One region of the Aquabacterium sp. TM01 genome, then DNA from elsewhere that is predicted to be linked to it. Evidence: predicted binding sites of a transcription regulator. Region 1 holds the regulator's gene; each other region holds the start of a gene.
The links. Region 1 encodes sigma-54, which starts transcription at its own class of promoters, with help from an activator protein. Its sites were predicted from a motif close to TGGCANGNAANCTGCTTT; they were not measured.
Positions count from the first base shown of each region.

Region 2: the regulator sigma-54 is predicted to act here: its motif matches at 7,417-7,434, upstream of exaC (acetaldehyde dehydrogenase ExaC).
Region 3: the regulator sigma-54 is predicted to act here: its motif matches at 2,912-2,929, upstream of AC3WW4_RS14260 (THxN family PEP-CTERM protein).

Region 1 is NZ_AP046529.1:214-10,407, forward strand. Features, by position in the region: gene AC3WW4_RS00195 (16S rRNA (uracil(1498)-N(3))-methyltransferase) at 69-833, shown strand; gene AC3WW4_RS00200 (THUMP domain-containing class I SAM-dependent RNA methyltransferase) at 1,257-2,621, opposite strand; gene AC3WW4_RS00205 (DUF599 domain-containing protein) at 3,038-3,748, opposite strand; gene AC3WW4_RS00210 (RNA polymerase factor sigma-54) at 3,837-5,375, opposite strand; gene lptB (LPS export ABC transporter ATP-binding protein) at 5,389-6,156, opposite strand; gene lptA (lipopolysaccharide transport periplasmic protein LptA) at 6,156-6,761, opposite strand; gene AC3WW4_RS00225 (thiol:disulfide interchange protein DsbA/DsbL) at 6,848-7,498, opposite strand; gene AC3WW4_RS00230 (SPOR domain-containing protein) at 7,558-8,247, opposite strand; gene argS (arginine--tRNA ligase) at 8,280-9,971, opposite strand; gene AC3WW4_RS00240 (protein kinase domain-containing protein) at 10,085-10,194, shown strand, end outside.
Region 2 is NZ_AP046529.1:1,409,194-1,419,387, reverse strand. Features, by position in the region: gene AC3WW4_RS06575 (beta-ketoacyl-ACP synthase III) at 1-95, opposite strand, end outside; gene AC3WW4_RS06570 (pseudouridine synthase) at 209-901, opposite strand; gene AC3WW4_RS06565 (bile acid:sodium symporter family protein) at 885-1,910, opposite strand; gene AC3WW4_RS06560 (aconitate hydratase) at 2,021-4,903, shown strand; gene AC3WW4_RS06555 (ArsC family reductase) at 4,916-5,281, opposite strand; gene AC3WW4_RS06550 (DUF779 domain-containing protein) at 5,364-5,726, opposite strand; gene exaC (acetaldehyde dehydrogenase ExaC) at 5,817-7,337, opposite strand; gene AC3WW4_RS06540 (sigma-54-dependent Fis family transcriptional regulator) at 7,627-9,660, shown strand; gene ubiG (bifunctional 2-polyprenyl-6-hydroxyphenol methylase/3-demethylubiquinol 3-O-methyltransferase UbiG) at 9,759-10,194, shown strand, end outside.
Region 3 is NZ_AP046529.1:3,076,512-3,086,705, reverse strand. Features, by position in the region: gene hisF (imidazole glycerol phosphate synthase subunit HisF) at 1-659, shown strand, start outside; gene AC3WW4_RS14270 (Nif3-like dinuclear metal center hexameric protein) at 796-1,575, opposite strand; gene AC3WW4_RS14265 (Do family serine endopeptidase) at 1,574-2,761, shown strand; gene AC3WW4_RS14260 (THxN family PEP-CTERM protein) at 3,017-3,820, shown strand; gene tatC (twin-arginine translocase subunit TatC) at 3,929-4,717, opposite strand; gene tatB (Sec-independent protein translocase protein TatB) at 4,727-5,203, opposite strand; gene tatA (Sec-independent protein translocase subunit TatA) at 5,242-5,472, opposite strand; gene AC3WW4_RS14240 (phosphoribosyl-ATP diphosphatase) at 5,517-5,897, opposite strand; gene hisI (phosphoribosyl-AMP cyclohydrolase) at 5,894-6,283, opposite strand; gene pdxA (4-hydroxythreonine-4-phosphate dehydrogenase PdxA) at 6,424-7,428, shown strand; gene AC3WW4_RS14225 (DUF1631 family protein) at 7,451-9,871, opposite strand; gene mscL (large conductance mechanosensitive channel protein MscL) at 9,995-10,194, opposite strand, start outside.

The DNA.
Region 1 (10,194 bases):
CATCTTGCAAGACAATGAGTGCCTGGCCCGGGCAAGGTTCGGGTGTTCTGATCAGTGAGGTCTGTGTGCTGCCCCGTTTTCATATGGCGTCTTTGTCCCTGGCCCCTGGGGCGCAGGTGAACTTGTCTGAGGGCGCGGCGCGTCATGTGCAGGTATTGCGTCTGCAGCCAGGTGATACGGTGCGTCTGTTTGATGGTGCCGGGCGAGAGTGCCTGGCCACGGTGGTCGAGATGGGGCGCAAGTCGGTGAGCGTGGTGCTGGGCGATGCGGTGGAGGAGTCGCGGGAGTTGCCGGTGCGCGTCACGCTTGCCATGGGGATGCCAGCGAACGATCGGATGGATGCGCTGGTGGAGAAGGCTGCGGAGCTGGGCGTGTACGCAATTCAACCCTTGGTGTGTGCCCGCTCGGTGCTGCGCCTGGATGGGGAGCGTGCGGCGAAGAAGGTGGCGCACTGGCAAGCGGTGGCGGTGTCTGCCTGTGAGCAGAGCGGGCGGGCGGTGGTGCCCAAGGTGCATCCGGTGGCGAGCCTGCAGGGCTGGCTTCTGTCAGCGGGGAGCGACGCCGGGGCGGCGACCGTGATGCGGGGCGTGCTGAGTCTGCGCGAGGCGCTGTCGGTGCGGGCGTGGCTGGCGAACGCAGCACCTCAGGGTCTCAAGGGTGCACCGCAAGATTGGTGCTTTCTGAGTGGCCCGGAGGGGGGGCTGAGCGCCGAGGAGGAGGCGCTGGCTTTGTCGCAAGGCTGGTCGGCGGTGAGTCTGGGCAAGCGGGTGTTGCGCGCCGATACGGCGCCGCTGGCCATGCTCAGTGTGTTGGGTGCGCAGTTCGAGGACTGACGACGGTTGCCCGGCTGGCTGGCGGTGGTTGGCTTTGACGCTGCTTGCTGCTTTTCATTCAGTATCCCTGCGGCATGTGCATGTGGCTGTGCGGCTGACGACTGACCGCATCGGTCCCAGTGTGGCGTTGCCCGGTCACTTGATTGAACGCCTCAGCTTGAACACTGTCGGTGAATGCTGGGCACTCAGGATCGCCCTTGCGCGCCCCAGAAACAGGGGCATGCGGGCTGCCAGCCTGGCCCGGGGGGCCGTCCGTTGCAGCCTCGCCTGCGTCGAGCAATGATTCCTGAGCGATTAGCTCACAGCACCAGGCCCCGGGCTCGTGTGCTCGAGTGCCACCTGCACCCTTGCCCTCCCGGCATCAGATGAAGTCTGGCTTGGTCAGGTGTGGCCAGATCGGGTGGCCAATAACCGCCACCAGATTCAGTCGCCTTGCGAGGACGGTGGCGGTGCGTCGGCATCCGTCGGAGCGGTAGCGCGGGGTTTGTTGCTGCCGGCAACGAGGTCGAAGCGGAAGAGTCGGCACTCGATGGGGCCGTTGAACATGACGACGCGGCGGCTTTCCTTGAGGCGCATCGCGCTGGGCAGCTTCATGTCGGGGCTGAGAATCCAGGCGGTCCAGCCGGGATACTGTTTCTTCCAGTGGGAGGACAGGCGCTGGAAGAAGGTGGCGGCTTCATCGTCCTGGAATTGCTCGCGACCGGCGCGGGACGTCGGGGCGGGTTCACCCATCTCGTCGTCGGCTTCGGAGCGGGCGCGGTAGGCGTTGCGCACGGAGCCTTTGGTGTCGATGCGCTCACCGTAAGGCGGGTTGAACATGAGCACGCCGCGCTCGCAGGGCACGGGGCGCTGCAGGGAGTCGGCGGTTTTGAACTCGATGTACTGGCGCACGCCGGCCCGCTCGGCATTGCGGGTGGCAAAGTCGGTCATGCGGAAGGCGACGTCGCCAGCGTAGATGGGGACGCGGGGCGGGTGCTGGCGGTCGTGGGCGGCCTGCCGCAGGCGCTGCCAGTCGGCCTGATGAGCCCGGAAGGGCAGCAGGCGCTCGAAGGCGAAGCGACGCTGCAGACCGGGGGCGATGCCGCAGGCGATCTGGGCGGCTTCGATGGGGATGGTGCCGGCACCGCAGCAGGGGTCGAGCAAGGCGCCGTCTTCGGGACGGCCTTGCCAGTCGGCGGCGGCGAGCATGGCGGCGGCCAGGGTTTCTTTCAGCGGGGCCTCGCCGGTGTCTTCGCGCCAGCCGCGCTTGAAGAGCGCTTCGCCGGAGGTATCGACATAGAGGATGGCATCGAGGTCGTCAAGGTAGAGGACCAGGCCGAGGTCAGGGAAGCGGGTGTCGACGCTGGGGCGCTCGCCGGTGCGTTCGCGCAGGTCGTCGCAGACGGCATCTTTGACGCGCAGGCCGGCGAAGTTGAGGCTTTGGAGGTGGCTGCGGCGCGAGACGACGTCGACACGCAGGGTGTGCTGCGGGGTGATCCAGTCGGACCAGTTGACGCCACGGGCCATGACGTAGATGTCGTCTTCGTGGCGGTAGACGCGGGAGGCGACACGCCAGAGGACGCGCTGGGCCAGGCGGCTCTCGAGATTGAGGCGCATGGCGTAGTCGCGCAGGGTGTGCTGTCGCTCGGCGGCGGACGCGGTGGCAGGTGCGATCACCTCGATGCCGCCACGGGACTCGGTGATCTGTGCGGCGGCGCCCAGGATGCGACGGGCTTCAATGGCCAGCAGCGATTCGACGCCGGACGGGCAGGACAGGTAAAGGGCGGACGGGCGATCGGCGGCAAGCACGGGGCGTTGGCCGAAGTCACGCGACTCGGGGCGGGGGCCGGAGCGGACGGGGGCCGGTCGCGAAGAGGCACCCCACACGGCGCCGCCGGGAGAGGGGCCATGACGCCGATCATCGCCACCTCGCCAGGTGTCAGAGGCCGACCGAGACGCTGGGCGAGACCCGTGGCCTGAGTCAGAGCGGGCCGCGTCGCGTGTGTGCGGGTCACGTCCGCCGGGAGCGCGCCCGTATGAGGCACGTCCCTGTGCGCCACTTCCGTGCGCCTCACTGCCATGTGGATCGCGTCCCTGTGGTGAGCGGGTGGACGAAGGGGCGCGGTCGCGCGTCTCCCCCGAGGGGCGTCCGGTGGCCGGGGACACGACGGGGCGGCGGGGGGGCTTGATGGGCATGATGGGGTCGCAATGAAAAGAGAACGCGGTCAAGGGCGCAAGATGGCCAGCACGTCGGAGCGGAATTCTCGCCGATACAGGATCCAGAGGACAGCCAGGGTGCCCAGCGCAAAGGCCACCGGTGACACCAACCAGGCGATGACCGCAAAGGACATGTAGTAGGCCCGCAGGCCGTCGGCAAAGCTTTCGGCGGCCATGCCCATGAGTTTGCCGGCGCGGTCGCCGAACTCCTGGCGGTCGGCGCCGCCTTCGTTGAAGACGTCAACGTTGGGGGCGGCGCCCACCAGAATGGCGCCGAACGAGTAGACGCGCATGGACCAGGTGAAGCGGAAGAAGGCGTAGACGAAGACAGACAGCAGCACGATGAGCTTGATGTCGAGCACCAGCAAGGAAGTGCGCACGGCAAAGGGCAGGTCGCGAACGAACTCGCTGGCTTTCTCGGTGGTGCCGAGCACGGCCAGCAAGCCACCGATCACCAGGATGGTGGTGGAGGCCCAGAAGCTCGGGCTGCTGGCGAGGTTCTGGGTGATGGCGGCATCGACGATGCGCTGGTCGCGGTGGGTGACCTGGAGCATCCACAGGCGCCGGTAGTGGTTGGTGCTGGACAGCAGGGTGCGCTCGACGCGGGCGCGGCGGCTGGCAAATTGCGCGTAGCCGATCCAGCCGAACACGAACAGGGCCAGGGCGGCCCAGTCTTGCCAGGGCAGCATGGTGATCAGGTCTTGGAGGCGAAGCAACATGGACGAGCAATGAAAGACAGATCAGGGACACCGGTCGGGGTGGGCGGGTCGCGCCGGTCACCGGGGCGTGGCGCGGTCCCGTCCTCGCTCAGAGGGCCTTGCGCAGGTTCGCGGGGGCGATCTTGAGGGCTTCGCGGTACTTCGCCACGGTGCGGCGGGCAACCTGGATGCCCTGCTCTTCCAGCATGCTGGACAGCGCGCTGTCTGACAAGGGCTTCTTGGGGTCTTCGGCGGCGACGAGCTGCTTGATGAGCGCGCGCACCGCCGTGCTGGAGGCATTGCCGCCGGCTTCGGTGTTGAGCGAGGAGCCAAAAAAGTACTTGAGCTCGAAGGTGCCGAACGGCGTGTTCATGTACTTGGCCGTGGTCACGCGCGAGATGGTGGACTCGTGCAGGCCGAGTTCGTCGGCGATTTCGCGCAGCACCAGCGGCTTCATGGCGATTTCGCCATGGGTGAAGAAATTCTTTTGCCGGTCGACGATGGCCCGCGACACGCGCAAGATGGTGTCGAAGCGCTGCATGATGTTCTTGACGAACCAGCGGGCCTCTTGCAGGCGGGCGTTGAGGTTGGCGTGCCCCTCGCTGGCTGTGCCCCCACGCGGACCGCGACTGGAGCGCAGAGCCTGGGCGTAGTAGTCGTTGATGCGCAGCTTGGGCATGACGTCCGGGTTGAGGATGACCTTCCAGCTGCGCCCGGCCTTCTGCACGATGACGTCGGGGATGATGATGTTGGCCTCGGCGCGGGTGAAGGCGCGACCCGGCTTGGGCTCGAGCGAGACGATGAGGCTCTGGGCGTCTTTCAGCAAGGCCTCGTCGGCCCCGGTGGCGGCCATGAGCTTTTTGAAGTCGCGGCGGGCCAGCAGTTCGAGGTGCTCGCGGCAGATCGCCATGGCCACGTCACGCGCGGGCTCGGCGGGCATGCCCCGCAGTTGCAGCAACAGGCACTCGGACAGGTTGCGTGCGCCCACGCCCACGGGCTCAAGGTTCTGCAGCCAGCCCAGGGCACAGCGCAGACGCGAGAGCAACTCGTCGAGGGTGTCTTCGTCCGGCTCGTCGGGCAGGAGGCTGGCGGCGATGTCTTCGAGCGTGTCGGCCAGGTAGCCGTCCTCGTTGAGGGACTCGATGAGCATGTCGACCGCAGCCATGTCTTCGTCGCTCAGGCGGGTGCCCAGCAGTTGCTGCCTCAAGTGCTCCTGCAGGGTGATGGACAGGCTGTTGCGCTCGAGCGGGTCGAGCTCGTCGTCGCCCTGGCTTTGGCGCGCAGGGCTTTCACTGATGCCGTCGAAGTCGTCGCGCTCGGTGCCGTTTTCCCAGTCGTCGCGCTCGGTCGTGCCCATCTCGGCCGTGTCGATGCCGCTGGTGTCGGCCTCGGTGGGCGAGCTTTCGCGCTCGGCGCCGGCGTCTTCACTGCTGTTGTGTTCGTTGCGCTGACGCTCGAACTCCAGCGAGGCGGCCGTCTCCAACGGGGCGAAGTCGTCTTCGGGCTCCAGGAAAGGATTTTGTTCGAGCATCTGCTCGATTTCCTGGTGCAGCTCCAGGGTGGACAGCTGCAGGAGCCGGATGGACTGTTGCAGCTGAGGGGTCAGCGCCAGATGCTGAGACAGCCGAAACTGCAGGGAGGGCTTCATGGGCGCCGGTCGCTCACATGCGGAAGTGCTCGCCGAGGTAGACCTTACGGACCTCGGCGTTGTGGACGATGTCGGCCGGGCTACCCTCGGCAAGGACACTGCCTTCGCTGATGATGTAGGCGCGGTCGCAGATGCCCAGCGTTTCGCGGACGTTGTGGTCGGTGATGAGCACGCCGATGCCACGCGCCTTCAGGAAGCTGATGATGCGCTGGATCTCGATGACGGCGATCGGGTCGACGCCGGCAAAAGGCTCGTCGAGCAGGATGAAACGCGGCTGGGTGGCCAAGGCGCGGGCGATTTCCACACGGCGGCGCTCACCGCCGGACAGGGACAGCGCAGGGTTGGTGCGCAGCTTCTCGATGCTGAGCTCGTGCAGCAGGCCATCCAGGCGCTCCTGGATGACGGCCTTGCTCAGGCCTTTGCCGCGCTCGTCCACCTGCAGCTCCAGCACGGCGCGGATGTTGTCCTCGACATTGAGCTGGCGGAAGATGGAGGCTTCCTGCGGCAGGTAGCTCAGGCCCAGGCGGGCGCGCTGGTGGATGGGCAGGCGCTCGACGCGCTGGCCGTCGATGGTGATCTCGCCGGCATCGGCGGGCACGAGGCCCACGATCATGTAAAAGCTGGTGGTTTTGCCGGCGCCGTTGGGGCCCAGCAAGCCGACGACCTCGCCGGCGGCCACGGCCACATGCACATCGTGCACCACGGTGCGGGCACCGTAGCGCTTCTTGAGGTGCTCGGCGCGCAGTTCGCTGCGCGGAGGCGTAGCCAGCGGCGCGTTCATCAACGGGCGCCTTCGGTGCTGGGGGTCTCGGGCGTGGTGCGCGGGGTGATCACACCGCGAACGCGGCCGGTGGCCCCGCTGCTGCTGCCGCCACCCTGGACCTGGAAAACCGAAGTCTTGTTGTCGTAGACGATGACGGGCCCACTGACCTGATCGTTGACGGTGTTGCCCTGCAGGCGGCGCATGATGGCGCGCGAGGTGAAGCGGATGATTTCGGTGCGGCCGTCGTAGACGATGCGCTCGGCTTCGCCTTCGATGGACTCGTCCACCCCATCGCGTTTTTGCCGGAAGAAGGCGCGCCCACCCGGCCCACCGATGGCAGTGGCCGTCTGGCTGCCGTCGGGGTTCTGACGCACTTCCACACGGTCGGCGCGAACCACCATGGTGCCCTTGGTGATCTCGACGTTGCCGCTGAGGATGTTCAAGCGCTGGTTGTCTTCCACCCGGGCCGCATCGGCGGCGAAGTTGAGCGGTTGAAAACGGTCGGCCTTTTCCGCCACGGCCGGGGCGCACCACAGGACGCCACAGGCCAGCGCCAGCGCACCGGCAGTGCGGGCAAAACGGCACGTCAGGGAGGGGAAAAGTGGGTTCGTCATCATCGGCATGGAATTTGCAATGATTTTAGCCACGAACCAGGGGGAAATCGCGTCTGAAGCGCGATTTCCCTGCGCCTGCGCGCCTGTGTGCCGCCTCAACGGCCCTTGCGGGACTGGTTGATCAGGAAGTTGGTGGTCGCCAGGGTGCGCTCGTGGTTGCCATTGAGCGACACCGAGGTGAAATAGCGCCCGGCGATGCCCAGGGTGGGCACGCCGTCGATCTTGTAGGCCTCGGCCAGACTGCGGGCCTGCTTGCACTTGGTCTGCACGGCAAACGAGTTGAACATGGCCATGAACTTGTCCGCATCCACCCCGTGACGGGCGACGAAGGCCGCGATGGCTTCGGGCTTGTCCAGCGGCTGACCCTCGGCGTGGATGGCGCGGAAGACCTTGGCATGCAGGGTCGAGACCAGGCCCATGGCCTCCAGCGCGTAGAACAGGCGCTGGTGGTTGCCGAAGGGGTTTTCGCGGAAGGCCACCGGCACGCGGCGGAACACGACGTCGGCTGGGAGCTTGTCGGCCCAGGCGGCCAGCGAGGGCTCAAAGTTGTAGCAGTGGCCGCAGCCGTACCAGAAGAACTCGACGACCTCGACCTTACCGGCGGGCGCCGACACCGGCGCGGCCTGGGCCAGGCGCACGTAGTGCGTGCCTTCCACCGGGCCGCCTTGGGCCAGGGCCAGCCCGGGCAGGCCAACACTCAAACCCAATGCGCCCAGGGTATGGATCGAAAACTCGCGGCGATTCATCTAGCGTCCTTTCTGTCCGGCCCGAAGGCCACGGCAATCAACGAGGGCAGCGCCCCGGCTTACTTCTGGATGCGCACCAGGGCAGACTCCACCCCAGCGGCTTGCAGCTTGATGCGAACCTCTTCCGCCGCATCCTTTTGCGGGTACGGCCCCAGGCGCACCCGGAACATGGTGCGGCCGTTGACCTCACGCTCCTGGATGCGCGACTCCAAGCCCATGATGGCCAGCTTGGCGCGTTGCTGTTCGGCTTCGGCCTGACTGGCGTAGGCGCCGGCCTGCACTTGATAGCTCAACGCGTCAGCGGCCGGCGCGGTGGACACGGGGGCCGCCCCCGAGAGGATGGCGGCGGGATTGCGGGCGCTGGAGGCGGCGGCGCTGGCAGGCTTGGCCGCTGGGGCCGGCTTGGAGGCCACCGGAGCGGGTGCGGCGGCCGAGGCCGGCTCGGCGGAGATGACCGGGGCCTCGGTGGGTTCGGGCGAAGACGCCGACGACGGGGCCGAGGCGACCGGGACGGCCTTCGGCACGGCGGGGTTCTTGCCGTACAGCGGGCTGTTGGGGTCCCAGCTCTTGTTGTGCTCCATTTCGGCCGCGTCTTGCTCGGGGGTGCGCTGGGGCACCTTGTCGATGAAGGGCAGCGGCACCTTGGTGATGTAGACGGCCACCCCCAGCGCCAGCGCCAGCCCGATCAACAGGCCGACGATCATGCCGAGGAAAAAACCGCCGCGCTGAGCGGCACGTGGACTGGTCATGGGGAGGGATCCTCTCTGGGTCACCAGGGTGTTTACATCTTGTTGGGCGCGCTGACGCCCAACAAGGACAGACCGTTGCGCAGCACCTGCGCGGTCGCGCTCAGCAAAGCCACACGGGCACGGCTGAGTTCGACCTCGTCGACCAGGAAACGTTCCGCCGCGTAGTAGCTGTGGAAGGCACTGGCCAGGTCACGCAGGTAGAAGGCCACATCGTGCGGAGCCAGGCCCTGGGCGGCGGCCGTGAGCATGCCAGGGAATTCGGCCAGACGGGTCATCAGCGCCAGCTCGGTGTCGGCGGTGAGCAGGGCCAGGTTGGCGCCGGCCAGGGCGCTCACATCGCAGCCCTTCTCCGCGTACTGGGTGCGCACCGACTGAATGCGGGCGTGGGCGTACTGGACGTAGAACACGGGGTTCTCGTCGTTCTGTTTGAGGGCCAAGTCGACGTCGAAGGTGAATTCGGTGTCGGCCTTGCGGCTGATCAGGAAGAAGCGCACGGCGTCCTTGCTGGTCCACTCGATCAGGTCGCGCAGGGTGACGTAGCTGCCGGCGCGCTTGGAGATCTTGACCTCCTCGCCGTTCTTCATCACGGTGACCATCTTGTGCAGCACGTAGTCGGGCCAGCCCTGGGGGATGCCGACACCGGCGGCTTGCAGGCCGGCGCGCACGCGGGCGATGGTGCCGTGGTGGTCGGAGCCCTGGATGTTGACGACCTGCTCGAAACCGCGCTCCCACTTGGCGATGTGATAGGCCACATCGGGCACGAAGTAGGTGTAGCCGCCTTCGGACTTGCGCATCACGCGGTCCTTGTCGTCACCGTAGTCGGTCGAGCGCAGCCACAGGGCGCCGTCTTGTTCGTAGGTCTTGCCGGCGTCGACCAGTTTCTGCACGGTCTGCTCGACGCGGCCCGAGGTGTAGAGGCTGGATTCGAGGTAGTAGTTGTCGAAGCGGACGTCGAAGGCCTTGAGGTCCAGGTCCTGCTCGTGGCGCAGGTAGGCCACGGCGAACTGACGGATGCCGTCGAGGTCCTCGGGGTCGCCCGAGGCGGTGAACTCGCGGTCATCGGCCTTGACGGTCTTCTGGGCGAGGAAGTCGGCCGCGATGTCGGCGATGTAGTCGCCGTTGTAGGCCGACTCGGGCCAGTGCTCGTCACCGGGCTTGTAGCCCTTGATGCGCGCATGCGTGGACCAGGCCAGGGTGCTGATCTGCACGCCGGCGTCGTTGTAATAGAACTCGCGGGTGACCGACTGGCCTTGCGTTTCGAACAGGTTGCACAGGGCGTCGCCCAGTGCGCCCTGGCGGCCGTGGCCCACGTGCAGCGGGCCGGTGGGATTGGCCGAGACGAACTCGACGAGCACCTTGCGGCCGTTGGCGGGTTGCCAGCCGAACTTGTCGCCTTCGGTGAGCACATCGGTGACGATGGCCTGCTTGGCTTCGGGCAGGAGGCGCAGGTTGATGAAGCCGGGGCCGGCGATCTCGATGGGGAGCTTCACCCATTGCTGGACGGCCGGTTGGGCTTCCAGCGCGGCGACCAGGGCGGTGGCCAGCTCGCGGGGGTTCTTTTTGAGGGGCTTGGCCAGCTGCATGGCCGCGGTCACGGCCAGGTCGCCGTGGGCGGCCTGCTTGGGGGCCTCGAAAACCGGTGTGAAGGACGCGGCGGCGTCGGGCGCCACCTGGCGCAGGGCTTCACCCAGGGCAGAAAGAAGGGCACGCTTGGCTTGGATCATGGGCGAATTCTACGGGGGCGAACCGCCTTCCCGGGGGGATGCGATGATGTGCGAACAATTGCACACTCTGTTCGGGTCTTTTCGTGTGGTGAAGAGCGCCCGAACGTGGAAAGATGCAGACATGGCAGCAGTGGGTGAGCATGGGCGACCTGGACATTGACCTCAATAGCGGTTTGATCGGCAAATACCGGATCATCAATAGGCTGGGCGAAGGCGCCACCAG
Region 2 (10,194 bases), 1.4 Mb from region 1:
TCCACATAGGCGTTGAAGGCTTCAACGAGCTCGGCGTTGGTGATGGTGTAAGGCGGCTGGTACAAACCAGTTCCGCTGATGACGACTGCGCTCATGGCACCCCGGGGACTCTAGCCAAAACCCTGGATTTTGCCACCTTTCATCTGCGGGGCCAATCCATGACACGACTGACACATGGCCATACAGGCGAGATCGTGATGCAACGCAATCAGAACGGCGGTGCGCTGGTCCAGTGCATGAGTTCACCGGTCTGCGGGTGGGGCAGGCTCAAGGCTGCCGCGTGCAGCAGCAGGCGAGGCGCACGCGCCTGACTGTCCGCGTCGCCATAGAAAGGATCGCCCAGCATCGGGTGGCCCAGTGCCAGCATGTGCACGCGCAGTTGGTGAGAGCGCCCGGTGATGGGGGTCAAGGCCACGCGGGTCTCCCCCTTGTCCAGGTCACGGGCCAACACCTCGTAGCGGGTCTGCGAAGGCTTGCCCCGCTCGAAGCACACCATCTGGCGGGGGCGGTTGGGCCAGTCGGCGCTCAGCGGCAGGTCGATCTCGCTCTGGTCCTGCGTCAGCAAGCCTTTGACGACCGCCACGTAACACTTGTCCACCTGACGGTCCTGGAACAGCACGCTCAAGGCCCGCTGCATGAGCTCGCCCCGGGCGAACACCAGCAGGCCGGAGGTGGCCATGTCGAGCCTGTGCACGGTGAGCGCCTCCGGGAAGCGCTGCTGCACGCGGTGCACCATGCAGTCTTGGCGGTCGTCGCCGCGGCCCGGCACCGACAACAGCCCTTCGGGCTTGTTGACGACCACCAGACTGTCGTCCAGGTAGACCAGATCCAGCCCCTCGTCGACGGGGGGCTGGTAGACCACCTCGCGTCGGATCAGCGGCAGATCAGGACGTGGCGTCATGCCTCACCACCTCATGGCTGATGCGCGCGGCATAGCGCCGCGCCAGCACGGCGCACACGAACAGCTGCATCTGGTGGTACAGCATGATGGGCAGGATCAACACCCCCATGGCCGCGTTGCCACCGAAGAGCAGCTTGGCCATGGGCATGCCCGAGGCCAGGGTCTTTTTCGAGCCGCAGAACACGGCCACGATCTCATCGGGCAGCTCCAGGCCCAAGGCGCGTGAGACCTTGCGGGTAAACCACAGCATGGGGAACAGGAACACCGCGGCACCCAGCATGGCCTGCGCGAGCAACACCGGGCCGTGCTTGGACCACAGACCATCGGCCACCGAGTCGCTGAACGCGGCCCAGACCATCACCACGATCACGCCCCGATCGAAGATGCTGGTGTAGCGCTTGATGCGCGCGAAAAACGCGCCGAACCAGGGGCGCAACAGGTGACCGATCACGAAGGGCAGCAGCAGCATCTGTGCGACCTTGAGCATGGTCTGGCTGATGTCCATCTCACTGCCCTGCCCGCTCATGACCAGGCTGACCAGCAAGGGGGTCAGGAACACGCCCAGCAGGGTCGACAAGGTGGCGTTGAGCACCGCGGCAGCCACATGGCCCCGCGCCAGCGCGGTCATCGCCACCGACGAGGACACGGTGGAGGGCAAGACCGCAAGGAAAAAGAAGCCCATCAACAGGTCGTGCGAGATCCAGCGCCCGCCCACCAACGCCAGCACGGCCCACCAGAGGGGAAACACGACGTAGGTGCAGGCCTGAACGAGCAGGTGCAGCTTCCACTTGCTGGCCCCGGACTTGAGGCTGTCGGTCGACAGGCCCATGCCATGCAGGAAAAACAGCAGGAACACGCCAATGTCGGTGACCTGCCCGAGGTGCAGGGGGCCGTCGCTGCGTCCCCAGTCGGGCACGAACGACGCCAGCAGAACGGCGCCCACCATCGCGATCAGAAACCAGTCTGCCGCACCACCTTGTTTATTCAACGTCTTCCGCACCAGATTCAATCCTGCACACGTGGCATGGCCACACGACCCGTATTGTCCACCGCATGGGCTTGCTGTCAGAATGAAGCTCGCTTTGCCCCGGTACATCGACCACGATACGGAGGGACTTCATGGCCACAGACTCTCGCGCGCAGACCTCGCCGCATGCCTTTGCCCACACCCTGAAGTCCTTCCAGACCTCAGCGGGCACCTCGTTGCAGTACTACTCGCTGCCGGCCCTGGCTCAGACCTACCCAGGTATCCGACGCCTACCAGTGTCGATCCGCATCGTGCTGGAGTCGGTGCTGCGCAACTGCGATGGCCACAAGGTCACCGCCGAGCATGTCAGGCAACTGGCCCACTGGCAACCCAACGCGCCCCGCACGGACGAGATCCCCTTTGTGGTGTCGCGCGTGGTGCTGCAGGACTTCACCGGTGTGCCTTTGCTGGCCGACCTGGCCGCCATGCGCAATGTGACCGACGCGCTGGGCAAGGACCCCAAGCGCATCGAGCCGCTGGTGCCGGTGGACCTGGTGGTGGACCACTCGGTGATGATCGACCACTACGGTGACAAGAAGGCGCTGGACCTGAACATGAAGCTGGAGTTCCAGCGCAATGCCGAGCGTTACGAGTTCATGAAGTGGGGCATGCAGGCCTTTGACACCTTTGGGGTCGTGCCTCCGGGTTTTGGCATCGTCCACCAGGTGAACCTGGAATACCTGGCCCGCGGTGTGCACCAGACGGCCGACGGCGTGGCCTACCCCGACACGCTGGTGGGCACCGACAGCCACACCACCATGATCAACGGCATTGGCGTCGTCGGTTGGGGCGTGGGGGGCATTGAGGCCGAGGCCGCCATGCTGGGCCAGCCGGTCTACCTGCTGACGCCCGATGTGGTCGGCATGGAGCTGACCGGTCGCCTGCGCGAAGGCGTGACCGCCACCGACTTGGTGCTGACCGTCACCGAGTTGTTGCGCAAGGCCAAGGTGGTGGGCAAGTTCGTCGAGTTTTTCGGCGAGGGCACCCGCTCGCTGAGCGTGCCCGACCGCGCCACCATCGGCAACATGGCGCCCGAATATGGCGCCACCATGGGCTTCTTCCCCGTCGATGAGAAAACGGTCGAATACTTCAAGGGAACGGGCCGTACGAAGGCCGAGCGCCAGGCTTTCGAAGCGTATTTCCGCGCCCAGGAGCTGTTCGGCGTGCCCGAAGCCGGCGAGATCGACTACTCCAGCGTGGTCAAGCTCGACCTGGGCAGCGTGACGCCCTCGCTGGCCGGCCCCAAACGCCCGCAAGACCGTGTGGAGCTGGGCCAGATGGCCCGCAATTTCGCCGATCTGTTGACCAAGTCCACCGCCGAGAACGGTTTCAACCAGCCCGCTGCGTCACGGACGCAGCGCTATCCGGTGGTCGAATCGGGCGTGAACGCCTGCCTGATCAGGCCGCCCCTGCCCCAGGGTGCGCCGCGCGATGTGGCGGAGATGGTGTCCAACCGGCCCACCATGCGCGCCGCCCCTGAAGACGCCGACATGGCCCCGGCCGATGCCGACCCGGGCGCGCTGACGCTCGGCCACGGCGACATCCTGATCGCGGCCATCACGTCCTGCACCAACACCTCCAATCCCAGCGTCTTGCTAGCAGCCGGGCTGCTGGCCAAGAAGGCCGTCAAGGCCGGCTTGCGCGTCCGGCCGCACATCAAGACCTCGCTGGCCCCTGGCTCGCGCATCGTCACCGAGTACCTGGAGAAGGCCGGGCTGCTGCCCTATCTGGAACAACTCGGCTTTGCGGTGGCCGCCTATGGCTGCACGACCTGCATCGGCAACGCGGGCGATCTGACGCCCGAGCTCAACGAGACCATCGTCCAGAACGACCTCGTGTGTGCCGCGGTGCTGTCGGGCAACCGCAATTTCGAAGCGCGCATCCACCCCAATCTGAAAGCCAACTTCCTGGCCAGCCCGCCGCTGGTGGTGGCCTACGCGATTGCCGGCACGGTCACCCGTGACCTGATGACCGAACCGGTCGGCCAGGGCAAGGGTGGCAAAGACATCTACCTGGGCGACATCTGGCCCAGCAGCGACGAAATCTACAAGCTGCTCAAGTACGCCATGGACGGCAAGGCCTACCGCAAGAACTACGAGAAGGTCACCACCAAGCCCGGCAAACTGTGGGAGCAGACCAAGGGCGTGAGTGGTCAGGTCTACACCTGGCCGCAAAGCACCTACATCGCCCGCCCGCCCTTCTTTGACGGCTTCGAACCTCAGCCCAAAGCCGCTGCGCTGGGCGTGCAGCAGGCGCGCATCATGGCGCTGTTCGGTGACTCGATCACCACGGACCACATCTCCCCGGCCGGCTCCATCAAGGCCACATCGCCAGCCGGCCAGTACCTGCAGGCGCAAGGCGTGCAAAAGACGGACTTCAACAGTTACGGCTCACGTCGCGGCAACCACGAGGTGATGATGCGGGGCACCTTTGCCAATGTCCGCATCAAGAACCTGATGATCCCGCCGCTGCCCGACGGCAGCCGCGAAGAAGGCGGCCTGACGCTGTTCCAGCACGCGGGTGCGCTGCAGGGTCAGAAATTGCCCATCTACGATGCGGCCATGGCCTATCAGGCCGCTGGCATCCCCACGGTCATCTTTGGCGGCGAGGAATACGGCACCGGCTCCAGCCGCGACTGGGCGGCCAAGGGCACACAGTTGCTGGGTATCCAGGCCGTGGTGGCGCGCAGCTTCGAGCGCATCCACCGAGCCAACCTGGTCGGCATGGGCGTGCTGCCCCTGCAGTTCAAGGGCGATGACAGCTGGCAGTCCCTGGGCCTGCAGGGTGACGAGGTGATCAGCATTGACCTCGGCCAGGCGATCGAGCCCCAGGCAGATGCGAAGCTGATCATCCAGCGCAGCGATGGCCATACTGAGACGGTCAGCGTGACGTTGCGAATCGACACGCCGATTGAGGTGAGCTACTACCAGCACGGCGGCATCCTGCCCTTTGTGCTGAGGCAGTTGCTGGCCTGAACCTCGGCGAGATCAGGCTGACAGGCGGGCGGCCAGGTCGCTGGCCCGCTTGTCGTCAAAGCCCACCGACACGACCACGCCATCGCGCTCGATCACCGGGCGCTTGATCACACTGGCCTGGCTCAACATCAAGGCCTTGGCACTGGCGGCATCCACCACGCCGGCCTTCGTCGCCTCGTCCAGCTTGCGCCACGTCGTACCCTGGCGGTTCACCAGCGGCTCCCAACCCACGGCGGCAATCCAGGCGTCCACGCGCTCAGCCGGCACGCCCTGCTTCTTGTAGTCGTGGAAGGTGTAGTCCACGCCTTGCTCGCTCAGCCAGACGCGGGCCTTCTTGACGGTGTCGCAATTGGGGATGCCGTAAACGATGGTGCTCATGGAGGGTCAGTTCAAGCGGGTTGATGCAGCCGCCACTGTGTCACAAGTCGCGCCGGACTTTGCGGTGTGCGCGCCATGCACCTCAGCGCACGGGGGACAAATCTGCCAACTCGGCTGCACTCAACTTGCGGGATCGGAGCACAAAGTGCAGGCCATCGGCGTCTTCCAGCGACATCGTGCCCAGGCAGCCCGAGCGCACATCCAACGTCAACTGCGCGTCCCCCAGGTAGCTCAGCTGCATCCGGCTGGCGTGAAAAGGCACACCCAGCACCTCGCCCAGTTGCACATCGCCCTCACTGAGCGACATCTCCCCGCGCTTCAAACACATGGGCGTGCTGCCATCGCAGCAGCCGTGCGAGAGGTAGAACATCACCTCGCCATGCCGCTGGCGCAAGCCACGGATCAGCGCCTCAGCCACCTCGGTGGCGATCACACGTTCGATCATTTCGCCATCTCTTCCCGAACGAAACCCAATGAAAAGGGGCGGCCAGGCCGCCCCACCTCCAACCAGGGCTCTTGTGGAGCCCTGTTCATGTCAGAAGAAGCCCAGCTTGTTGGGGCTGTAGCTCACCAGCAGATTCTTGGTCTGCTGGTAGTGATCGAGCATCATTTTGTGGGTCTCACGCCCGATGCCAGATTCCTTGTAACCACCGAAGGTGGCGTGCGCCGGGTAGGCGTGGTAGCAATTGGTCCAGACGCGACCGGCCTGGATGCCACGGCCAAAGCGGTAAGCGCGGCTGCCGTCACGGGTCCACACGCCAGCGCCCAGGCCATACGGCGTGTCGTTGGCAATGGCCATCGCCTCGGCCTCGTCCCGGAAGGTGGTCACCGCCAGTACCGGGCCAAAAATCTCCTCGCGGAAGATGCGCATCTGGTTGTGGCCCTTGAACAGCGTCGGCTGGATGTAATAGCCCTCGCTCAGCTCGCCACCCAGCTGGGCGCGGTCGCCGCCGATCAGCACCTGCGCACCCTCTTCCTTGCCCACGGCCATGTAGGACATGATCTTGTCCATCTGCAAGGCCGAGGCCTGCGCGCCCATCATCGTATCGGTGTCCAGCGGGCTGCCCTGCTTGATGGCCGCCACGCGCTGGATCGCGCGCTCGATGAAACGGTCGTAGATCGACTCCTGGATCAGGGCCCGCGAGGGGCAGGTGCACACCTCGCCCTGGTTGAAGGCAAACAGCACCATGCCCTCGATGGCTTTGTCGAGGAAAGCGTCGTCCTGCGCCATCACATCGTCAAAGAAGATGTTGGGGCTCTTGCCGCCCAGCTCCAGCGTGGCCGGGATCAGGTTGCTGGCGGCCGCCTGGGCAATCACGCGGCCCGTGGCCGTCGAGCCGGTGAACGCGATCTTGGCGATGCGCTTGCTGCTGGCCAGCGGCATGCCCGCCTCACGGCCCATGCCGTTGACGATGTTGAGCACCCCGGCCGGCAGCAGGTCGGCAATCAGTTCGGCCAGCACCAGGATGCTGACGGGGGTGGACTCGGCGGGCTTGAGCACCACACAGTTGCCCGCGGCCAAAGCCGGTGCCAGCTTCCAGGCCGCCATCAGGATGGGAAAGTTCCAGGGGATGATCTGGCCGACCACACCCAGCGGCTCATGAAAGTGATAGGCGATCGTGTTGCCGTCAATTTCACTGAGCGAGCCCTCTTGGGCGCGCAAACATCCGGCAAAGTAGCGGAAGTGATCCACCGCCAGCGGGATGTCGGCGTTCAGTGTTTCACGGATGGGCTTGCCGTTGTCCACCGTCTCGGCATAGGCCAGCTTTTCCAGATTCTGCTCAAGGCGATCGGCGATCTTCAGCAGGACGCCCGCGCGCTCGGCCGGGGCCGTGGCGCCCCAGGCATCCTTGGCGGCATGGGCGGCGTCCAGGGCCAGGTTGATGTCCGCCTCGGTCGAGCGGGCCGCCTGGGTGTAAACCTTGCCGCTGATGGGCGTGATCACATCGAAATACTGGCCGTCCAGCGGGGCCACGAACTGGCCGCCAATGAAGTTGTCGTAGCGGCTCTTGAAGGCAACAGGGGCGCCAGCGGCACCAGGGGCTGCATAGATCATCGGGGGTCTCCTCAGGTCGGGAATGAATGTGGGATCGAAGGGCTGAAAGGGCCAGGCCGGGGCCGTGACGCTCATTCAGAGTGCAGGCCGCGTGCCAATGCGGGTTCGTCCGGAGGCCGCGCGCACCGTTCCCAGGCAGACCACATCCGCCGCTGGCTGTCACCCTGTGTCAACGCGCTTGCGCCGCCACGCCACACTGTCCCAAAATGACACAGGGTGACCACGGGTGTGTCACGCGGCCCGCAACCCCATACTGAGCGCGACCGTGTCCGAAAGGCCTCATCCCGCCATGCCCCGCCAACTGACCCATCACCAATCCGCAGCCGACCTCCAGCAGGCCCGCCGCTGCCTGATGGACGCTGGCGATGTGCCCTTGGGCCTGGTGGACGACACCCTGCGGCAATCCTGGCTGCGCAGCCGCCATGCTGGCCTCAGCCCGGTCGATGTGACCACCGAGCCACCCCTGTGCAGCACCACCGACCTGCGCCACACCCTGGCCAGCGAACATGACCTGCTCGCCCACGCTCGCCCCGTCATGAGCTTCGTCTTCGACCAGATGCGCGACAGCGGCAACGTCGTCGTGCTGGCCGACAGCCAGGGGCTGCTGCTCGACAGCCTGGGCGACACCGAGTTCGCCACCCGGGCCGAACGGGTCTCCCTGCGGCCCGGCGCGCTCTGGCACGAACACGACCGGGGCACCAATGCCATCGGCACCGCCCTGGCCGAGCAACGCGCCGTCGTCATTCATGGCGCCGAGCACTATCTGGCCCGCAACAGCTTTCTAACCTGTGCCGCCGCGCCCGTGCTCACCTCGGAGGGGCGTTTACGTGGCGTCATCGACATCTCCGGCGACCACCGCGGCCACCACCCGCACACCTTCGCCCTGGTGCGCTCGGCCGCCCGCATGATCGAAGACCGCCTGTTCCACGCCCGCCATGGCCACGACCAGGTGCTGCGCCTGCACGCGCACGCCGAGGGCCTGGGGGCGGTCGGCGAAGGCCTGGTGGCTCTGTCAGACGACGGCTGGGTGGTGGGCAGCAACCAGCTCGCCCGCGAATGGCTGAACCTGCCGACCGTCGGCGGCGGCACCCTGACCGACCTCACTGGCCTGCGGGTGGCGCAGATGCCCCCCGGTCGCACCCTGCGCCTGCAAACCTCGCGCGGCCTACCCCTGTTTGCCCGCCTCGACTGGCCTCGCCGGCCCGTGATTCAAGCGGCGGCCAACTCCATGCCGCCCATCCTGGCCCGCGCCCGCGACACCCGCCCAACCCCGACACCGCCCCCCGGCATCCCCCAGCCATTCACCCCTCCCTTGGCGCTCGACCCCCGCCTGGCCGACGCCCACAGCCGGGCGCAACGGGTCCAGGCGCAAGGCATCCCAGTGCTGATCCAGGGCGAATCAGGCACCGGCAAGGAGGTGTTCGCCCGCGCCTTGCACACCGAGGGCCGCCGCGCCGCCCGCCCCTTTGTCGCGCTCAACTGTGCCGCCTTGCCCGAAACCCTGATCGAAGCCGAGCTGTTCGGCTACGTGGGCGGCGCCTTCACCGGCGCACGGCGCGAGGGTGCGCCCGGCCGCATTCGCGAAGCCGACGGCGGCACCTTGTTCCTCGACGAAATTGGCGACATGCCCCTGGCCCTGCAGGCCCGACTGCTGCGGGTGCTGCAGGACAAGATGGTCGTGCCCCTGGGCGGCAACAAGGCCCACCCCGTGGACTTCGTGCTGGTATGCGCCACCCACCGCAACCTGCGGGACGCCGTGCGCACAGGCCAGTTCCGCGAAGACCTGTACTACCGCCTCAACGGCCTGACCCTCACCCTGCCGGCCCTGCGCGAGCGGCAAGACTTCGACACCCTGGTGGGCCACATGCTCGACCAGATCTGCCATGACATGGCGCGCACCTCCGTGCCCACCGTGCCCACGTTACATCCCGGGCTGCATCAGGCGCTGGCGGACCACCGCTGGCCCGGCAACCTGCGCCAACTCCACAGCCTGCTGCGCACCGCCTGTGCTTTGCTTGAACCCGGCGAAGTCGCCATCGACTGGCGGCATCTGCCGGACGACATGGTGCAGGAGTTACAGGACGGCCAGCGCACCCCGGTGCCGTCCGATGCGGCCCACCACGACGACCGCGCCTCACCCACGTCTCCCCCGCTTGCGGTGCTGACCCCAGCCTCACTCGGCGACGCCAACCTGCGTCGCCTGTCCCTCCAGGCCATCCAGCAGGTGATCGCCGCCACCCAGGGCAACATGTCCGAAGCGGCGCGGCGCCTGGGCATCAGCCGCAACACGCTCTATCGCCGCCTCAAGCAGGCTCCCGACTGAGCCACGGCCCCAGCGACACCGCCGGGTCAGATCAAAAAAGCCACAAGAAATGCCCTTGCGTGGCGGAAGCAGGCGGTCCTTTGGGTAGCATCACGTTCATGACGAACGCCGACCCCCAAGAACTCGCCAAATTCAGTGACCTGGCCCACAAGTGGTGGGACCCGGAAAGCGAATTCCGCCCCCTGCACCAGATCAACCCCCTGCGCCTGGACTGGATCGACCAGCACGCGGCCATCAAGGGCAAGACCGTGGTGGACGTGGGCTGCGGCGGTGGCATCCTGGCCGAGTCCATGGCCCGCCGTGGCGCCAACGTCCTGGGCATCGACCTGGCCGACAAGCCGCTGAAGGTCGCCCAGCTGCACGCCATGGAAGCCGGCGTCGCCAACCTCGACTACCGCAGCATCGCAGCCGAAGCCTTGGCGGCCGAACAACCCGCGCAGTTTGACGTCGTCACCTGCATGGAAATGCTCGAGCACGTCCCCGACCCGACCTCCATCGTGCGCGCCTGCGCCGACATGGTCAAACCTGGTGGCT
Region 3 (10,194 bases), 3.1 Mb from region 1:
ACCAGGGCGCCGACGAACTGACCTTCCTGGACATCACCGCGACCAGCGATGGCCGCGACGTGATCTTGCACATCATCGAAGCCGTGGCCTCGCAGGTCTTCATCCCGCTGACGGTGGGTGGCGGCGTGCGCACGGTCGAAGACGTGCGCCGCCTGCTCAATGCCGGCGCCGACAAGGTCAGCTTCAACTCGGCCGCGCTGGCCAACCCGCCGGTCATACGCGAAGCCTCCGAGCGTTATGGGTCTCAATGCATCGTGGTGGCCATCGACGCCAAGAAGCGTCAGGGTGAAGACCTCGCCGCACGTGGGCCGGGCTGGGATGTGTACAGCCACGGAGGCCGCAAGAACGTGGGCCTTGATGCCGTGGCCTGGGCCAAGCAGATGGCCGAGCACGGCGCGGGCGAGATCCTGCTGACCAGCATGGACCGTGACGGCACCAAGTCCGGGTTCGATCTGGAGCTGACCCGGGCCGTGAGCGACGCGGTCGGTGTGCCGGTGATCGCCTCGGGCGGCGTGGGCAACCTCGACCACCTGGCCGATGGCGTGCAGCAGGGCGGAGCGGATGCGGTGCTGGCCGCCAGCATCTTCCACTACGGTGAGTACACCGTGGCCCAGGCCAAGGCCTTGATGGCGCAGCGGGGCATCCCGGTGCGGCTCTGATTGCACGGCAGGGGCAGAGGTCCCGGCCTCTGCCACCAGTAATAAGGCCGCGTTCACCGCGGCCTTTTCTTTGCGCATCGTGACGTGCGGCCACGGCATGTGGCGCTGCCTCGCCCGTCGCCGTGCTGTGTCCCGATCACGCCGGGTTGTCGATCTCGATGAAGGTGTGCTGCACGCCCAACTGCGCCGCCAGGTGTTGGCCCACCGCCTGCACGCCGTAGCGCTCGCTGGCGTGGTGACCACAGGCCAGGAAGGCCACACCGGTTTCCCGCGCATAGTGCGCCTGCGGCTCGGAAATCTCCCCGGTGAGGAACACGTCGGCGCCGGCCGCAATGGCGCTCTCGAAGTAGCTTTGCGCGCCGCCACTGCACCAGGCCACGCGTCGCAGCGGGCGACCATCGCCGGCCAAGCCCACCGGCTCGCGCCCCATCACCGAGCGAACGCGCGCCTGCAGCGTATGCAAGTCCAAGCCCGCTGGTGCCGCCCCGATGAAGCCCAAATCCTGCTCCCCAAAGCGTGCATCGGCCTGCAGCCCCAGCTGCTCGCCCCACTGCGCGTTGTTGCCGAGGCTGGCATGGGCGTCCAGCGGCAGGTGATAGGCCAGCAGGTTGATGTCATGGGCGAGCAGGCGCTGCAGACGCTGCTTCATCCAGCCGGTCACTCGGCCATCTTGCCCCTTCCAGAACAGGCCGTGGTGCACCAGGATGGCATCGGCCTCGGCCGCGATGGCCGCCTCGATCAGCGCCAGGCTGGCGGTCACCCCGGTCACCACCTTGCGAATGACCTGCTTGCCCTCCACCTGCAGACCGTTCGGCCCATAATCCCGAAAGCGTTCGGCTTCCAGCAGTTGGTGGAGGTGGGAATGCAGGGTGTCTCTATCGATCACGGCGGGCCCTTTCTGGCTTGTGATGTTCATGCGCAAAACCTGGTTGATTTTCTCGCAGACGGTGACCGTTGCCGTCGGTGTGCTCTTTGTGGTGGCGACGTTCCGCCCGCAGTGGCTGTCAGCTTGGACCTCGCGGCAGGGATTGCCCGCGCCCACCGTGGTCGTGGCCGCATCCCCGGCCGCCAGTGCCGCCAGCGCCGAGCGCCAGGCGCTCACCAGTTTCCGTGATGCCGCCCGCAAGGCAGCCCCCACCGTGGTCAGTGTGAGCGCCAGCAACACGGCGGCACGCCAGAACCGTCGCAGCGACCCGTGGTTCCGTTACTTCTTCGGTGACCAGGAGTCGCAGCCGCAGTCCGGCGTGGGCTCGGGGGTGATTGTCTCGCCAGAAGGCTATGTGCTCACCAACAACCATGTGGTTGACCGCATGGACGACATCCAGATCATGCTCACCGATGGCCGCAAGGCAGTGGCCAAGGTCATCGGTACCGATCCGGACACCGATCTGGCCGTACTCAAGATCGAGCTCGATCGCCTGCCGGCCATCACCTTTGGCAGCTCCGACACCTTGCAGGTGGGCGATGCCGTGCTGGCCATCGGCAACCCCTTCGGCGTGGGCCAGACCGTCACGTCGGGCATCGTCAGCGCCCTGGGCCGCAACCAGCTGGGCATCAATACCTTCGAGAATTTCATCCAGACCGACGCGGCCATCAACCCCGGCAACTCGGGCGGCGCGCTGGTGGACATCGACGGCAACCTCGTGGGCATCAACAGCGCCATCTACTCGCGCTCGGGCGGCAGCATGGGCATTGGTTTTGCCATTCCCGTCTCCACCGCCCGTCAGGTCATGGAGAGCCTGATCCGCGACGGCCAGGTCACCCGGGGCTGGATCGGCGTCGAGCCGCGCGACCTGACGCCCGAGATCGCTGAGACTTTCAACCTGCCGCTCAAGGAGGGAGTGCTGATCACCGGCGTGCTGCACAACGGGCCTGCGGCCCTGGGTGGGGTGCGCCCGGGCGATGTGGTGGTGGAGGTGGCCTCGCAGAAGGTCGCCAACACGGCCCAGTTGCTCAATGCCGTGGCCGCGCTCAAACCCGGTGAGGCGGCTCAGTTGCGCCTGTTGCGTGGCGGCCAGAGCCTGACCGCCATGGTTACGGTGGCCAAGCGCCCGAGGGCGGCCCTGCCAGCCCAGGCCCCGCAGGACGACAGCGAAGAGTGAACCCCAAGCCCGCTGATGCGGGCTTTGTTTTTGGATCGTGGAAGTTGGCGCGACCAAGGTGTTGGTTTTATTGACACCTGCCACTGACCGCCAAGTTGCTACCTAGGGAATGTCCTTGTTTTTCAAGCACTTGGCGCGCAGATGGGGCTTTGGCACGGTCTATGCGTTGTTCTGAGTGCGGGGGCAGTTCTCAGCCCGTCAACTAGGCGCATCGACCAACGATGCGGGTTCATCATCATTCAGATGGGGTTCAAAATGAAACACTTGACGTCAACCATGATTGCCGCCGCCGCAGCTTTGCTGGTGGGCTCACAGGCCAGTGCTGCCACGATGGTCACACAATGGGAAGTCGACCTGACTGCACAGTGGACGGCTGCGGGACCTGCAGGGGTCAGCCTCAGCCCCAGTGTGCTGACCTGGGGGACCAGCACCGGCTTCGGTCAGAGTTCTTTGAGCATTACGAACCCTCCCCAGAACCTCCTTGCGAACACCTACGTGGGTGGGGGAGTGCCGCCGCTGGTCAATACGGTTCAGACCTTGACCCTGACGCACACCAACAGGCCAATCACCGGGACCTCGCTGCAGAACGCCACGCTCAATGTGTCTCTGGCGCTGTCCCCCAATCTCCCAAGTCCCTCAGGTCCGATTCCAGGCGTGGCTCCTATCAATTACGCGATCCAGTTTCTGGAAACGCCCAACACATCAGGAACCTGTGTGGTGGCGGGCAGTCCCGTACCGTGTAACGACATTTTCGTGTTGACCAGTGGATTGTTGAATGAAGCTGTGAACTACGACGGGTTCACCTATTACGTGAACGCCTTTCCGATTGGCGGCACGGGGACCTTGCAAACGCTGGCGACCCCTGTTTGCACAGCAGCCGGCGCAGCGGCGGGTTGCCTGGGTTTCACGACGGTGGAAAACACCGCCAATAACCTGATCTTCGGCCTGGCCATTTCCACCGTGCCTTTGTCGGTGCCTGAGCCTGCTGGTCTGGCCTTGGTGGGCTTGGCTCTGGCAGGTGCTGGCATGGCCCGTCGCCGTGTGACGCCCACAGTGTGAGATCCGGCAGGGGCGCCATGTCAGCAGGTGCCCTCCCTCTGGATACACAAAGGCCCGCCATTGGCGGGCCTTTTGCATCAAGCGGGTGCGCTCGAAGAACGCTTTCGCTCAGGTGGCTGCAGCATCGTCGCTGTCTGGCGCCTTCGTGTGCTTGACAAACAACTGTGCCGCCCAGATGCCCACCTCGTACAACAGGCACATCGGGATGGCCAGCGCCAGTTGCGAGACCACATCCGGTGGTGTCACCACCGCGGCGATCACGAAAGCGATCACGATGAAGTAGCTGCGGAAATCCTTGAGTTTTTGCACCGACACCATGCCCATGCGAACCAGGATCACCAGCACCACGGGCACTTCAAACGCCGCGCCAAAGGCCAGGAACATATTGAGTACAAAGCTGAGGTAGGCCTCGATGTCGGGGGCCGCTGTGATGCTTTTGGGTGCAAAGCTCTGGATGAAGGTGAAGACCTTGCCAAACACAAAGAAGTAGCAAAACGCTACCCCGGCGAAGAAGAGCAGGGTGCTGGAGACAATCAGCGGCATCACCAGCTTCTTCTCATGGCTGTACAGGCCCGGGGCCACAAACGCCCAGATCTGGTACAGCACCACCGGCAAAGCCAGCATGAAGGCCGCCAACATCGTCACCTTTACGGGCACCATGAACGGCGAGATCGGGTTGGTGGCGATCAGGGTGGCACCCTTGGGCAGGTGTTCAACCAGCGGCATCGCCAGCAGGTCATACAGGCCGGATGGCGAGGGGTAGATGGCCAGCACCGCAAACGCCACCGCAATGGCAATCACCGCCCGGATCAACCGATCGCGCAGCTCGATCAAATGCGACACAAAGGGCTGCTCTGAGCCCTCCAGCTCGTCTGGATTCGTTTTGGGATCGCTCACAGGGGGATGTCAGGGTTGACGTGGCTTGGAGGCCACCGGAGGGCGGAAGCGCGCCACACGGGCCGCGCCGGACTGCGCATGACGCCGGATGCCGTGCTGCTGCTTGTACCAAAGTGGCATGGCCCCTCGTTTGAGGCGCCAGTTCTTCCGAACGGGCTTGGCGCGGCCATAAAACGGCTGATCGTCGTAGAAACTGGCGGCGGTGGCTTGGTCTTGCTCGCTCAAGGCATCGCCCGCTTCCTGCAAGCCAGCCGAAACGCTTTGACCGATGTCGCGCGCCGCCTCTTCCAGTCCCTCCTTCGCCTTCTTGAGCTCTTCCAGCTCAATCGAGCGGTTGACCTCGCTCTTGACCTCGGAGAGGTAGCGCTGTGCCTTGCCAAGCAGCAAGCCCACCGTGCGGGCCACCTTCGGCAATTTTTCGGGGCCGATGACGATCAGGGCCACAGCCCCGATCAGGGCCAGTTTGTCGATACCGAAATCAATCATGGATCAGGCCACCCCCGGCAGCCGGCAGGGCGAACCCATCAGGACTTGGTCTTGGTTTCGACGTCGACGGTGTTGGCATCGTCGCGGGTGGCATTGGTGACCTTCTGCGGGTCGGTTGGCTCGCCGGTCGTGCCGTCACGCATGCCATCCTTGAAACCCTTGACGGCCGAACCGAGGTCGCCGCCGATGTTCTTGAGCTTCTTGGTGCCGAACACCAGAACGACGATGGCCAGCACGATCAACCAATGCCAGATGCTGAAAGAACCCATGATGAACTCCGAAAAAAGTGTGACCCAAAATTGAAAAACGTGACTCAGCTGCCTTGCGGGCCTGCGAGGGGCTTGCTGCGTGCGGCGAACTCTTCCAGGCCTGACAAGCCTTCACGGCGCGCCAGCTCCCCCACCACATCCCGAGGGTTCACACCCAGATGTGCCATGGCCACCATCGAATGAAACCACAGATCGGCAAACTCTCCCACCAGGGCCTTGCGATGCCCCTCGCTGGGGTCGGCCGCCATGTCCTTGCCGGCCATCACCATCTCGGTGGCTTCTTCGCCCACCTTCTTGAGGACGGTGTCGGTGCCCTTGTGGAACAGGCGGGCCACATAGCTGGTGTCCGGGTCACCGCCTTTGCGTGACTCGATGACGCTGGCCAGGCGGCTCAGCACGTCCAGAGTGTCCAGGGAATCGCTCATTTGTAGATGTGTTCGGGGTCTTTGAGAACCGGGTCGGCAGCAACCCACGCGCCATTCTCGTATTTTTGAAAGAAACAACTGTGACGGCCCGTGTGACAGGCGATCCCCGGTTCGTGACCCAGTTGGGTGATGCGCAACAGCACCACATCGTTGTCACAATCCAGGCGGATGGCGTGCACTTTCTGGATGTGGCCGGATTCTTCGCCCTTGTGCCACAGGCGCTTGCGCGAACGGCTCCAGTACACCGCTTCGCCGCGCTCGGCCGTCAACGCCAGCGCCTCCCGGTTCATCCAGGCAAACATCAGCACATCTCCGGTGCTGTCCTCCTGGGCAATGACCGGTACCAGACCATTGTCATCCCAGCGAATCTCATCAAGCCACGTCATGGTGGGAGTGTAGCAATCGGCAAGCCAGCCCAGCCTTGTTCCCTTAGCTGAGGTCACAATATGTTCATGTCAAGACCGCATGAAGGAAATTTCTGGTGACCTCTGCTTTGCATGCTCCCGCCAACCTCCTGGCCGTCACGATGGGCGATGCCTGTGGCATTGGCCCGGAGATCATTGCCCAGTGGTGGCCCGGTGGGCGCGAGGCCGTGGTGGTCGGCTGCCCCAAAGTGATGGCGCGGGCCGTGAGCTGGATGCCCGCCGAGCGGCGGCCCCGCGTGCGCGTGCTCACCCAGCTGAGCACGGCCTCGGCTTTGGCGGCTGACGAGATGGGGGTCTGGGTGCCGCCCGGTCTGCCTGAGGACTTGCTGGACGCCCCCTTGGGCCAGGTCGATGTGCGCGCCGGCCGGGCGGCAGCAGCCAGCATCCGCGAAGCCGTGCGCCTCGCGCAGGCCGGTGAGGTGGCCGGCATCGTCACGGCCCCCTTGCACAAGGAGGCGCTGGCGCTGGCCGGCGAACCTTACCCCGGGCACACCGAATTGTTGCAAGCCGAAGGCAGTCCACCCGGGCAGCCGCCGGCGCCTGTGCGCATGATGCTGGCCAATGACCAGCTCAAGACGGTGCTGGTGACCATCCACGTGTCGCTGCGCCAGGCCATCGAGCAGGTGACGTTTGACAGCGTGCTCGAAACCTTGCGCATCACCCACCGCAGCGCCGCGCTGTGGGGGCAAAGCCAGCCGCGTATCGCGGTGGCCGGGCTCAATCCGCATGCGGGGGAGGGCGGTTTGTTCGGCGACGAAGAGTTGCGCATCATTGGCCCGGCCATCGAAGCGGCGCGCGCTGAGGGCATCAACGCCACCGGCCCGATCGCACCCGACACGGTGTTCATGCGCGCGCGCCATGCGCCCCCCGCGCACCCGGGGGAGTTCGACGTGGTCGTGGCGATGTACCACGATCAGGGGCTGATTCCCGTCAAATACCTGGGGTTGGACCAGGGGGTCAATGTCACCCTGGGATTGCCGTTCGTGCGCACCAGTCCGGATCACGGCACGGCCTTCGACCTCGCGGGCACGGGGCGGGCCGATCCGGCCAGCCTGGCGGCGGCCGCGCAGATGGCCCATGCGTTGGTGGCCGGGCGGCGTCGCTGAGCGCGTCACCCTGACGCGGAAGTCAGTGCTGCGTGCTGGCGCTCAGGGCGGCCAGTTGCTTGCGGGCCCGCACGGTGGCACGTTCAATCAGTTCGGCCTGCTCGAACGCCTTGAAGCGCCCGGTCTCACACATTCTGGCCAGAGTGCGGCCCGTCAGTGAAATGGTCTGCTTGTGCAGGTGGCCAGCATTGAAGATGAAGAACGTCCGGCCTTCACTGATCCAGGTCAGACGGACCTTCTGCCACTTGCCCTGCATGATCATGTGATACGGCGTGCCCTTCTGAATATGGTGCACCAGTTGCAGGCCCGCCGCCGGCGGGGGCGGGGTGTCGAGGTTGATGTCGAGCTCGCCCAGCGTCGGGTCGGCTTCGGGTGTCGGGCCAGCCAGATCAAGGTTGATGTCCAGGCTACCACTGTCCAGCGCAGCCTCGGGGATGAAGCCCGATTGCTTGATTTCTTCGGCGGTGAAGGCCGACGTGCTCATCAGGCTATGGTCGGATTGCAGGCTGTCCAGCGGCGCCGGCACCGAGTCGCCAGCGGTCTCTTCACGCGTCGGAATGGCGATGCTCTCGACCTGCTTGAGTCGCTGTTCCAGCAATCGCTGGGTCAGGTCAAGCGTGGGCGCCGTTTTCAGGCAGGCGGCGTGGGCCGGCAACAGCTCGGCAAAAAAGGCCTGCTTGGCTGGCTCCGGGTGCTGAATGAGGGCCAGACCTTCGTTGACGTCCTTCATCAAGGACGGCAGCTTGAGCAGGAAAGCCTGACGCAGCTTGGGGTGGCCCTTGGGTTGAACGCTCAGGACAAGCTCGCGGCCGGCGGCCTTCATCCGCTGAGCCAGGAGAGAGTCGACCCCGTCGCGGGTGGCCGCGACCACCTGCACGCGACTCCAGACCTGGGAGAGGAAGTCGCGCAGGAAATCCGGCAACTCCACATCGAGCAATTCGCGCTGCATGATCTGCATGTAGCGCTGCTGCACACGCAGATCGGCTTCCTTGTTGCTGAGCAAGGCCGCGATGTCGGCACTGTCGGCCGCTTCCTGCGCGGACTCGGCTTCGATGAAGGCCTCCAGCTCGCGCAGCTTGGACTCGTAGAGGTCCATGCGGTCGAAGTCGCCGTCAACGATGTCATTGACCAGGCTGGTGATGCGCGACAGGCAGTCGGCCCCTGGTCCCTGGCTGTAGTCGTCAAAGGCGGCTGACAGCGAGGCGATGCGGTTCACGAAGCGCCGCACCGGGTGCTTGCGTGAATTGAAGAAGTTCATGTCGCCCAGTGCCACACGCAGCACCGGCATCTGCAGGCGGGCGATCTGGCGCGCCATCTCGGGTGAGACCTTGGGGTCGGACAGCACCTGATCGAACAAGGCGGCCACGATGTCGATGACCATCTTGTCGAGCGCGGCCCCGCCGCTGGCACGCACCAGCTCGTCGCGGTTGGCGCGAATCTGGTTGATGGCCATCAGCGGTCCGGCAAAACCTGGCACGTGAAGGCCGGCATCCGAGTGGCCGCCCTCTACGCCGAGGCCGGCCGCAGCCATGGCCTCCTTGCCGATTTCGCCGGCTTGTCGGCTGATCTGTCTCAGCAGATTCTGGAAGTCCACGCTCAGTGGTGCGCCGGCGGACATTCTGCCGCTGCCACCACCGTAGTCGCCTTCACCGCCCACGGGGGCGGGCATGGTGACCCCGAACATCTCCCCCAGGGCTTGCGCGGCACGCGCATGCAGCGCGCTGGGGCGTGAAGGCGTGGGCTCGGTGCCGAGGGCGACAGGCTCGGGGCGCCGGGCATCAGACACCAGGGGCATGGCGCCCGAGTTGCGCGATTTCTGAACGGCCATGCTCTGCGGTTGCAGGCCATGTCCACGCATGTCGGCGGCGATCTGCTCATAGCAGCCCGCCAGTGCCGGGCCGAGCAAAGGCGGCAACTGCGCAGCAATGGCCTGGGCTGCATCCTCGGGAATGCCGACCTGAATCAGGCTGTCGAGCAGGGCCTTGGTGACCAGCTTGGGGCGCAGCGGGTTGCGTTCCGGGTTGGCATCGTCGTGCAGGCCCGCAATGTAGCTGCCCACCGCTTCCAGGGGGCGCTCGCAGGCGTGCATCACGCTCAGCGCCAAGCGGTCTGCCTGCACGTCGCGCTCGACCTGGGCGTTGTCAACCAGCGACAAAGAGGCCCAGTCCGTGTTGGCCAGACTGTTGGGCCTGGTGTCTTGGCTGCTCTGCAGGCACCCCTCTACCAAGTTATTCAGTTCACGCTCGAAACTTTGCTGGAGGCGACCGGCCTTGAGTCGCAACTCCCGGTCGGCCGTCATGAGCACTTGCCTTTGCAGATTGCTGGTGCTGGCCGCGGCCTGAGCACCCAGGTGCACGACGGCCTGATCCAGCACGCCCGACAGAGCGCCCCGGATGCGTCCGAGAGCGGGGCGCAGCACGGCATCTAGGCGTGGGTCGGTCACGAGGCAATCCAATCAGAGGTCATGCGGGGCATTGGTCCAGAGTCAGACGCCCGATTCTGTCTCGAAACACGGCAAGGTGCGCACCTTGCCTTGCCCGTGACCGTGCAGATCTGCATGAGGCGCTTACTTTTTCAAACTGTCACGAATTTCACGAAGCAAAACAACATCTTCGGGCGTGGCGGCGGGCTCGGCCGGAGCGGCCGGCGCTTCCTTCTTGAGGCGGTTGATCTGTTTGATCATCAGGAAAATGATGAACGCCAAGATCACGAAATTCAACGCAACGGTCAGGAAGTTGCCGTAGGCGAACACGGCGCCAATTTTCT